Regions from separate parts of the Plantactinospora sp. CNZ321 genome, predicted to be linked through region 2. Evidence: riboswitches for the same ligand, from Rfam matches in the RefSeq annotation. Region 2 holds a riboswitch; the other holds the start of a gene.
The links. Region 2 has a riboswitch for cyclic di-AMP ahead of EV371_RS09715 (VldE C-terminal domain-containing protein). Riboswitches for the same ligand answer to the same signal wherever they lie in the genome.
Positions count from the first base shown of each region.

Region 1 (5,375 bases), 1.2 Mb from region 2:
CGAACGGTGTCGCGCTCAGCGCGCCGCTGCCGGTCAACCAGTGGACCTGCCTGGAGTTCATGGTGGACGGCGCGCAGGGCCGGCTCTCCACCTGGGTAAACGGCACCGCGGTGACCGGGCTGACCGCCGACGGTACGCCCACGCACGACGTCGACGGGCAGTGGTACAACCGGGCCAACTGGCGGCCGAACCTCACCGACCTGCGGCTGGGCTGGGAGAGCTACGGCGAGGGTGCGAACACGCTCTGGTTCGACGACGTGGCGCTCGGCTCGTCCCGGATCGGCTGCTGAACTGAGAGCCGGCTGCTGAGCTGAGGACCGGCTGCTGAGCTGAGAACCGGCGGCCGCTGAACGGAGAACCGCCGGCACTGCCCAGGGGTGGCGGGCGGTGTCGGCGGTTCTCGTTCGGTGTGCGGGTGCGGCCGATCAGTGCATCGACAGGTGCACGTGGTTGGTGTGGTCGCTGGACGGGTCCCCGTTGCCCCCGTTGTACGTCTTCCAACCGCTGCTCGGCAGCCAGATCTGCTTGAACCAGATCACGTACAGCACACCGAGTCGATCGGCGTTGCGCACGAAGTACGCCGCCAGGTTGTTGCCGTACGTCCGGTCGCCGCCGGTGGCCACCCCGCCGAACCCGTTCTTCTGGGCGGCGAAGTCGCACGCCTGTCCCTTCGGATGCTCGCCGCTGCCTCCGTTGCGGAAGCAGGAGACGAACCGGGTGAAGCCGGCCGCCTGGGCCTGCTTCAGCGCGTGCAGGGTGCGCGGGGTGATGCAGCCGCTGGTGGTCGGGTCGTTCTGACTGCACGACTCGTCCGGGAAGGAGCCGTCGGCGTTGCGGGGTGCCGGCCGCGCCGACCCGCCGCCACTGCCGCTGATCCCCGCGCCGGCGCCGCCGCTGTTGTTTGCCGCCGCCAGCGCCCGCTCGGCCTGCTTCTTGCGGGTCTCCATCACCTCGACCTGCTTGCGCTGCTCGGCGATCTCCTTGTCGAGCGCCGCCTTGGCCTGGGTCTCCTTGTCCAGGCTCTCCCGCAGCCCGCGCAGCTCCCGGCTCTCGTTCGCCGAGATGGTGTCGAGTGCGGCGGCCCGGTCCACCAGGCTGGTCGGAGATCCGCTGTTGAGCAGGGCCGAGACCTGTCCGAGCCGGCCGGTCCGGTATGCCATGTCGGCCATCCGGGCGACCCGCTCACCCCGGGTCGCCACCTCGGTACGCAGCGCGGCGAGCTGCTGGTTCAGTTCCTTCTGCCGCTTGACGGAGTTGTTCAGCTTGTTCTTGGCGTTCAGGTAGCCCTTGCTGGCGACCTGGAGTTGCTCGCGCAGGCTGTCGCTGCCTCCGTCGATGTCGTCCCCGCCGGGTGCCGCGGCCAGCACAGCGGCGGTCGCGTACTCCGGTGCCGCGGCGGCGGGTGCGCCGCCGAGTGCCGCGAGGACCATGCCCAGGGCGATGGCCGCGGTCGTCGCGGCCTTCCGGGACGGTCTCGTGGCGCTCCGCGCGGACGCCGGAGCCTGTCGGGTGGGTGCCAGGAACGGCATATGACAATGTCCTTCCGTCAGCCGCCGACCGGGTTAGCTGACGGGTTCGGGACGGAAGATCCCTACCGCTGGCGCGGATACACCCCTGGTACGTGGTTCCCCGGCTCGCGCGTGCGATTAGGCGACGGCCTCCGCAGGCGCCGGAGGGCGCCGCCCGGCGGAGACCGGAGCCGAGCTTACCGGCAGTTGTCGTCCGGGGATACGTGGCGTCGCTGCCGTCGAATTCACGATTCTCCTGCTTCAGACGGATGTATCCGGACAAAAATAGCGAGCGTGCGGACGAAACTTAAGATGCCGCTAACTATCGGTGAACCTCTACGCCTGCCGGGGGCGGATTTCCGACAGTTTCCGGCCGGTCGCCCCGACACGCAGCGTCGCGGCCGGTTACCAGTCGGTGGGTCCGCAGCCGCCCGGCGCGGCGTCCGGCTCGACCTGAAGGGTGGCGTGCGAGATGTCGAACTCCTCGCGCAACGCCGACCGGGCCGCCGCGAGTACGGTACCGACCTCCGCGTCGCTGTCCAGCCTCAGGTGCGCCGAGGCCACCTCCATCCCGGAGGTGAGGGTCCAGACGTGCAGGTCGTGTACGTCACACACCCCCGGCACGGCCGCCAGCCGGGTGCCTACGGCCGCCACGTCGAGATGCTCCGGCGCGGCCTGCACCAGGATGCGTACGGCGGTCCGGCCGAGCCGCCAGGTGCGGGGCAGAATGAACAGCCCGACCGCCAGGGCGACGATCGGATCGGCCCAGCGCCAGCCGGTCAGGATGATCACCACGGCGGCGACGATCACGCCCACCGAGTTGAGCAGGTCCCCGAGCACCTCGAGATAGGCGCCGCGCAGGTTGATGCTCTCCTGCGCACCGGGTCGGAGCAGGCCGAACGCGGCGGCGTTGGCCAGCAGGCCGAGTACGGCCACCGCGAGCATCGGGCCGGCCTCCACCCGGGGCGGGTCGGCGAACCGGCGTACCGCCTCGACCAGTACGTAGAGCGCCACCCCGGACAGCAGTACCGCGTTGGCCAGCGCGGCCAGCACCTCCAGCCGGTACAGGCCGAAGGTCCGCTGCGGAGCACCGACCACCCGCCGGGCCGCCGTGATCGCGGCCAGTGCCATCCCGATCCCGAGCACGTCGGTGAACATGTGCCCGGCGTCGGAGAGCAGCGCGAGCGAGCCGGTGACCAGTGCGGCGACCGTCTCCACCACCATCAGGACGGCGAGCAGCACGAAGGCGGCAACCAGCCGTCCCCGGTGCCGCTGCGCCGCCCGGATCAGCGGCACCCCGTGGTCGTGCCCGCCTCCCAACGCGTTCTCCTTTCCCCGCTGTCGATACTGCCGGCCGACGCGGTGTCGGGGGAGCCGGTCCCATCGAAGAGGCGACGCCGAACGCCCACCCCTCGGCACCGAGGGTGCCGGCGCCCGGCGCCCGGCGCTCGCGGGGCCGGCGCTCGGGGGGCCGGCGCTCGGGGGGCCAGAGGCGCGGTCGGGGTCCCCCGGGGCCCGGCAGACCGCCAGTGACTTGACGCATTCCCTTATGGGTATATGATGACTGCCATGGCACGAGCAGCGACGACGTCGGACGTCTTCAACGCGATCGCCGAGCCGCAGCGCCGGGAGATCCTGGTGCTGCTGCGGTCGGGTGAGTGGCCGGTGACCGACCTGGCCCGGGAGCTGGGGATGACCCAGCCGGGGGCGTCCAAGCACCTGCGGGTGCTCCGGGAGGTCGGGTTGGTGCGGGACCGCAAAGCGGGTAAGCAGCGCCTCTACGGCCTGGACGCCCGAGGGCTGCGACCGGTCCACGAGTGGACCGGCGGGTTCGAGCGGTTCTGGAACGAGAGCTTCGACCGGTTGGACGCATACGTGCAGGAACTGAAGAAGGCAAGGCAAGGGGAGTAGCTGATGGGTACGACGGGACGGGAAACGCCGGCGCGATCCGCGACGGCCGACCGGGAGATCGTGGTCTCCCGGGTCATCGACGCCCCGCGGGAGCTGGTGTTCGAGGCGTTCACCGAGGTGCGGCACCTGTCGCGCTGGTGGGGGCCGGAGGGGTTCACCACCACCACGCGGTCCTTCGAGTTCCGCGTCGGCGGGGAGTGGGACTTCGTGATGCACGGACCGGACGGGACGGACTACCAGGAGTGGATCACCTGGACCGAGATCGTCCCGCCGGAGGGGATCACGCTGCTGCACGGTGAGTCCCGCGGCGACCCGAACGCCTTCGAGTCGGTCCTCACGTTCGCGCCCGACGGGGCGGCGACCCGGATCGAGATGCGCACGGTCTTCCCCACCAAGGAGCTGCGCGACGAGGCGGTCGAGAAGTACCACGCGGTCGAGGGCGGCCAGCAGACCCTGGACAACCTGGCTGCCTACGTCACCGAGATCGCTCGGAAGGGAGCGGAGGGCTGATGGCCGGGAAGGTCTTCTTCAGCGTGTCGATGTCGCTGGACGGGTTCATCGCACCCGAGTCCAGCGGGAAGCTGATGGGACGACAGTGGATGGAACTGCAGGCGTGGATCTTCCCGCAGCGGTTCTTCCGGGAGAACCTGAAGCTCGGCGAGGGCGGCGAGGAGGGGCGCGACAACGACATCGCGCGGGAGACGTTCGAGCGCACCGGCGCGAGCGTCATGGGCAAGCGCATGTTCGACGCCGGCGAGCAGATGTGGCCGGCCGAGGCGCCGTTCCACACGCCGGTCTTCGTGGTGACGCACGAGAAGCGTGACCCCTGGGAGCGGCCCGGCGGTACCACCTTCCACTTCGTCAACGACGGCATCGAGACCGCGCTCGACCGGGCCCGCGAGGCCGCCGGCGACCGCGACGTCCGCATCGCGGGCGGCGGCGCGACGATCCTGGAGTACGTGAACGCCGGCCTGATCGACGAGTTCTCGATCGCGCTCTCACCCGTGCTGTTCGGCTCCGGAATCCGCCTGTTCGAGGGCGTGGACGCCGCCAGGGTCGCACTGGAACAGGTCCGCTCCGAGTCATCGCCGCGGGTGACACACCTGACCTACGCCGTGCACCCACGGCAGCAATGACCTCGACACCTGGAGATCGTGCTACAGCCATTCGTCACCAGGCGTGGGCAGGGCCTACGACTAACCCCAGTCCTCGTCGAGTGGATCTCCGGGCAGCCATAGGTTCACTGGCCGGCGTACGGGCTCGGGCTCCCATGCCTTCGTCTCCGGGTTCCAGCGGAGTGTGGCCGCGCGCAGTGAGCCGCCGGAGAGGTCGATTTTCTGCAGGGCGGCGAGCGCGGTCTCGTCGACCCGGGCGTCGATGACGACGCGTACGTCGGTCTCGCGGTCGCCCAGCATGATGCGCTCTGGATCCGGTTGCTCCGCCGCGCCTGCCTCGGACTGCTTGCGTGCCCGGAACCGGCGGACGAGCTGGGTCAGCGCGCGGTACGCGTCGGTGCCCGCGTTTTCGATCAGGCTCTGCACGAAGGGTAGAAGGATGGTGGTGATGCCGACGGTCGAGACAACTGTCAGTGGATCCAACCCACGTGGGCCGGAGTCCTTGATCGCGTCGGCGTCAAGCACCGGATAAAGCGGCGCGAGTGCGTCGGCCGCCCGGCGCGCCCTGGACAACAGCTCATCCGCTTCCGCGATCAACTCGGGATCGAGGCCGTTTTCGCTGCCACGCAGCTCGTCTCGCAAGGAGGAAAGCTGGTCGAGGGAGGACATCAGCTCCGCACGCCAGTGTGACTCGCGCCGCCGGTCACTCATACATCGAACTCTAGTGTAAGTCTGGTGTGGTGCGGTGGAAGAGGAGAGCGCGGGGGCAGGGGGCCGCCGCCGCGCCCGACAGCATCGAGTTGCATGATCGGCTCAGCAAGGCGGCCAGCGCGGTCTACGC
Region 1 covers NZ_SHKQ01000001.1:1,008,048-1,013,422, reverse strand. The annotation lists gene EV371_RS04405 (cellulose binding domain-containing protein) at 1-290, shown strand, start outside; gene EV371_RS04400 (coiled-coil domain-containing protein) at 426-1,430, opposite strand; cyclic di-AMP (ydaO/yuaA leader) riboswitch at 1,536-1,663, opposite strand; gene EV371_RS04395 (cation diffusion facilitator family transporter) at 1,914-2,828, opposite strand; gene EV371_RS04390 (metalloregulator ArsR/SmtB family transcription factor) at 3,078-3,419, shown strand; gene EV371_RS04385 (SRPBCC family protein) at 3,423-3,929, shown strand; gene EV371_RS04380 (dihydrofolate reductase family protein) at 3,929-4,555, shown strand; gene EV371_RS04375 (hypothetical protein) at 4,616-5,245, opposite strand; gene EV371_RS04370 (CHAT domain-containing protein) at 5,335-5,375, shown strand, end outside.
Region 1: linked by a shared signal. The riboswitch ahead of EV371_RS04400 (coiled-coil domain-containing protein) and the one ahead of EV371_RS09715 (VldE C-terminal domain-containing protein) in region 2 are both predicted to bind cyclic di-AMP.

Region 2 (5,375 bases):
GGGTCGACGTACGGCGGGACGAGGCGACGTACTCGCTGCGCGACGGCGAGCAGGACGACGCCCTGGAGTTGCTGCACCACGGAGAGAAGGTCCGGATCAGCTGCGAGGAGTCGGCGACCCGGCCCATCCCGCCGGCCCGCCCGACCGGCCCGCAGCCGGCCCAGCCCGCCGGCCGCGCCCCGGCCCGCCGCACCCCGGAGAGCGAGCCGAGCTGACCCGCCCCGGGGGGCGGCGGACCTAGATCAGTGACAGGTGTACGTGGTTGGTGTGGTCGCTGGACGGGTCGCCGTGCGCCCCGCCGTACGACTTCCAGCCGGTCGTCGGCAACCAGATCTGCCGGTACCAGATCACGTACAGCACACCGAGCCGGTCGGCGTTGCGGACGAAGAACGCGGCGAGGTTGTTGCCGTACATCCGGTCGGCACCCTTGGCGGCACCCCGGAAGCCGCCCTTCTCGGCGGAGAAGTCGCAGGCCCGCCCCTTCGGGTGCTCGTACGGGCCGCCGGAGCGGTAGCAGCCGGTGAACCGGGTGAAGCCGGCCCGGCGCGCCTCGGTGTAGGCGTGCAGGGTGCGCGGGGTGACGCAGCCCGTGGTGGTCGGGTCGGGCAGGCTGCACGACTGTGGTGGCCAGGAGCCGTCGGCGGCGCGTGGCGCCGGCCGGGCCACCGGTGACCTGGCGTTGACGAAGCCTCCGGTGGAGGCGCCACCGACCTGGGCCAGCGCCCGCTCGGCGGCCTGCTTCTGCCGCAGCATGATCGTGAGCTGCCGGCGCTCCTCGAGTACCTCGGCGTCCAGCGCCTGCTTCGCCCGGGTGGCCCGCTCCCGGGCCTGGTGCAGTCCGCGCAGCGCGTCGTTGTCCCGCAGGGCCACCGCCTCCAGGCCACGGGCGCGCTCCAGCAGTTCGTCGGCCGAGCCGCTGTGCAGCAGTACCATCACCGGGCCGATCCGGCCGGTCCGGTACGCCGCCCGGGCCACCTGTTCCACCCGGGGGCGCAGCTCCGCGATGCGTGCCTGCACCCGGCGGAGTTCGGCGGCGATCCTCGCCTGCCGAGCCTGGGCGTTGGCCAGCGCGTTCTTTGCCTGTAGGTAGCCTCGGCCGGTCGATTCGAGCAGGTCGCGCAGGAGCGGCGTGTCGCCCTCGTCGCCGAGGATGGCGGGGCTGTCCGCCTCCGCCACGCCGGGCCGGAGCGCCGCCCCGGTGAGCGCGCCGAACGTGGCGAGCAGGGCCAGGGCCAGCGGTAGCCGCCGACGTGTGGATCCCGTCATGCATGTCCCTCCGTCGCCCGCCTACCGAGTTAGCTGACGGGTTCGGGACGGAACAAGTCCCTACCGCGGTTGCGGACTCACCCCACCTACCTGGGTCCCCGGCTCACCCGAGAGTGATTCGGCGGCGGTCACGCCGGCGCGGAGGGGTGCGCCACCGGGCGAGACCGGGGTCAGCGTACCTGATCAACTGGGTCGAACAGGTGGATTTCGGAGTGATCCGGCGTGGAAATTGCCTCGGGGCGTGCCGGGAGGTACGTCGGCGGTGCCGGTGCGACGGACGGGCTGGAAATCGAGGGCGATCTTGGTAGCCTGATCCGCCGCCGGGCCTTCGGCGGCCTCCGTCGCCACCCCAGAGGGGAGTATCCATGCCTCGGCGTCTTCGATCGCTCCTGCTCGGCGTCATCGTCGCGGCCGGCTCGGGCATTCTGCCCGCCACCCCCGCCGCCGCCTCCGTCGCGACCGTCACCAGTGGTGACAGCACCGTGCTCTTCCTGCGGCCGAACCTCGACCCGGTGCCCGACTCGGTCTACGCGACCCCCGACCCCGGCCGGAACGGCGCGCGCTTCCTTCCCTACCAGACCCCCGGGCTCCGGGATCAGATCGCCGACCTGGTCGCGCTCGCCGCCCCCGGCTCCACCGTGTACGGATCGCTCTACACCTTCTCCGACCAGGGAATCACCGACAACCTGCTGGCGGCGCACGCCCGCGGCGTCAGCGTACGGCTCATCGTCGAGGCCTGCACCAGCGGCACCACCGCGTCCTGCGGGGCGCTGTCCAACCAGGTGAACCGACTCGTCACCGAGCTGGGCAGCTACCGTGTCGGCGCGGGCGGATCCTGGACCTGGCAGTGCCGCATCTCCTGCTCGTCCGGCGGGACCGGCATCAACCACAACAAGTTCTGGGTGTTCAGCGAGCTCTCCGACGGGCGTACCGACGTCACCGTGGTCAGTTCGGCGAACCCGACCAAGCCCCAGCAGCAGATGTGGCAGAACCAGGTGCGGGTCGACAACGACCCGGCGCTGGCCAGCGCTTTCCGCAGCTACGTCGGCCGGAAGCTCCAGGTCACCGGAACGGCGAAGTCGTACGAGCGCGGGCACGTCGACGCGGGCAGCACACGGCTCTGGTTCTCGCCACGCGAGTCGCCGAGCGCCAGCGAGAGCGCGACGATCGCGGAGTCGTTCAACCCGCAGAGCAGTCGCTCCGACATCGTTGCCGCCGCCATCGACGACGTGCAGTGCTCGACCGGCAGCTCCGACGACATCATCCGGATGGCCATGTGGGGTTTCCGGGCCGCCCGGCCCGAGGTGATCGACGCGTTGGGTGACAAGCAGGCTGCCGGATGCACCGTCGAGGTGGCCACCGGCGAGCACCAGGACGCGTTGCCCGGCCTGACCGCACGCGGCATCGGTGTCTACGCGATGGATCCCGGCGGATGCCGGCAGTCGTTCTTCACCGTCGAGGCCGGGGTCAACGGCGAGTGCTCCGACGGCAGCATCCACTCCAAGTACCTCCTGGTCCAGGGTGTGTCCCGCAAGGACAACCAGCCGCACCGGTACGTCTACACCGGCACCCAGAACCTCACCAACGGCGCGTTGAAGAAGAACGACGAGACCTTCATGCGCCTGGACAACCCGGAAATCTACGACGGATTCGTCGCCGACTTCAACGCCATCAAGAACGCGGCGGTGACCATCTCTCCGGACCGGTACCCGAACGCCGGGTTCGCGACCGCGAACGCCGTGGCGACCGGTGACCAGTTCACCCCCGCGGTCGCCTCGATCCGCGACTCCGCCGGCCGGAACGTCACCGTGTCCGCGTTCGCCTCCGGCACGGCGAGCGGGCTGAACAACGAGATCCGGCTGGGCCGGTTCGTCGACGGAGTCCGCCGGTCCGAGGTGGTCGTGCGGACCGGAGGCAGCACCAGATGGAACTACCGCACTCCGGATGTGGGCCTCGCCAGCACCGGTGACGCGGTGGTGACCTGGGCCGACGACAGCAACGGCAACGGCGGGTACGAGATCCGCGCCCGCCGGGTCCGCCCGGACGGCACCTTGGGCCCGGTGGTCAACGTGAACTCGATCGCCGACGGTGACCAGAGCGAGCCGTCGATCGCGGTCCTGCCGGACGGGCGGTACGCCGTGACCTGGCAGGACGTTTCGACGGCCGGTGCAAGCTCCATCCGGTACGCCTCGTTCTCGGCGTCCGACGCCCGGCTCTCCCCGCTGACCGGCGGCTACGACGCCCCGGTCCAGGCCGTGCCCGGTGGCACCTACCGCAAGCCGGACGTGGCCGTCACCTCGGCCGGCACGGTGGCCATCGCCTGGGAGGACGACGAGGACGGCAACGGCGGGTACAGCATCCGGGCCAAGACCGGCACCCTGGCGGGCGCCTTCGGCGGCACCGTGGCGGTGCACACCGGATCGCTCTCCGACGGTCAGCAGCGCGATCCGGCGGTGGCCGTCGCGGAGTCCGGCACCTGGTACGTCGCCTGGTACGACGGGCACACCGGCCGGACCGGCTATGACGGCAACCCGCAGTCACAGATCTACGTACGCGGATTCACCGGCTCCACGGCCGCCTTCGCGCCCCGGACCATCAGCGGCCCGATCCACCGGTGGAGTACCGGTGCCAACGGCGCCTACCAGGTCACCACCCAGACTCCGTACCAGTCCGACCGGGTGGGCCGGCAGGCGCGTCCGGACATCGCGGTGGACGGCTCGGGCAACGCCGTGGTCACCTGGCAGGAGAGCGGCCAGGTGACCGGACTGACCAGTGCCAGCAGCGGCACCGAGGTCTGGGCCCGGGGAATCGGTCCGGACGGGGCGAACGGCAACACGTTTCCGGAGAGCCGGCTGAGCGTCTTCACGGCGAACCGCCAGGACCAGCCGGCGATCGGGATGGATCCGACCGGCATGTTCACGGTCGTCTACGCCGATGACTGGGACGGCAACGGCGGTACCCAACTGAAGATCCGGTACGGCCTGCGCAACTGCGCCCAGACCTGCTGACCGTCGGTAGGCCCGGTAGCGACGCGACACCGGGCCGGGCGGTCATCTGCGGCCGCCCGGCCCATCCACCGGGGCCAGCTGAGGTCGTGGTCAGCCGCGTGCCGCCCACACCGGGCTCTCCACGTAGTGGTTGTCGTAGCGGTCCTGGGTCTCGCCGACCTCCTGCCAGGTGGCTTCGCCCTGGTGCACCCGGTCGAGGAGCCGGTAGTAGTCGAACCGGGGCTTGCCAGGGGTGATCACGACGAGGAAGTCGGCGTCCTGACCGGCGGCGGGGGCGAAGGCGTGCGGGGTGTTGGGCGGAACGAAGAGCGTGTCTCCCTTGTTCAGGGTGTGCAGCTCGTCGCCGACGAGCATTTCGAGGGCGCCGTCGAGCACGAAGAACAGCTCGCCGGAGCGGGTGTGCAGGTGCGGTGGTGCGCCGTCGGTGCCGCTCCTGAGCAGGGTGCGGTTGCTGGTCAGGGTGCCGCCGGTGTGCTCGGGGTCGAGTAGCAGGGTGATCACGCTGGTTGGGTCGCTCTCCAGAACCTCGGCTTCGGCTGCGCGTACCAGGGTCATTGTCGGCTCCTTCGTTGCTCGCTGATTCCTGGACACTACGAGTCCAGGATTGGTGTGCGCTAGCGATCATGACCGGCGTCACAGTTTCTGGACATGTAGAGTCCAGAACTATGCGGATGAGTCAGGGCGTCGAATGGGCCCTCCACACGTGCCTCAACCTGAGCTGGCTGGACGACCCGGTGCCGACCGGCACGCTCGCGGCGTTCTACGAGCTACCGCCGGCATACCTGAACAAGCAGCTCCAGGCCCTGGTCCGGGCCGGGATCCTGACCTCGACCTCGGGGCCTCGCGGGGGCTTCCGGTTGGCCCGGGCCCCGGAGGAGGTCTCCCTGCTGGACATCGTCGCCGCGATCGAGGGCCCGGAGGAGCTGTTCCGGTGCGACCAGATCCTCCGCAAGGGGCCGGGGGAGCATGCCGGCGTCGACTATCGGCAGTCCTGCGCGTTCGCCCAGGCGATGCGTGGCGCCGAGCTGGCCTGGCGACGGGAGCTGGCCGGTAAGAGCGTGGCGGACGTCCGGGCCGACGTCGAGCGCGGGCAGCCCGATG
Region 2 covers NZ_SHKQ01000001.1:2,181,404-2,186,778, forward strand. The annotation lists gene EV371_RS09710 (glycosyl hydrolase family 65 domain-containing protein) at 1-215, shown strand, start outside; gene EV371_RS09715 (VldE C-terminal domain-containing protein) at 238-1,266, opposite strand; cyclic di-AMP (ydaO/yuaA leader) riboswitch at 1,270-1,400, opposite strand; gene EV371_RS09720 (phospholipase D-like domain-containing protein) at 1,632-4,274, shown strand; gene EV371_RS09725 (cupin domain-containing protein) at 4,365-4,829, opposite strand; gene EV371_RS09730 (Rrf2 family transcriptional regulator) at 4,946-5,375, shown strand, end outside.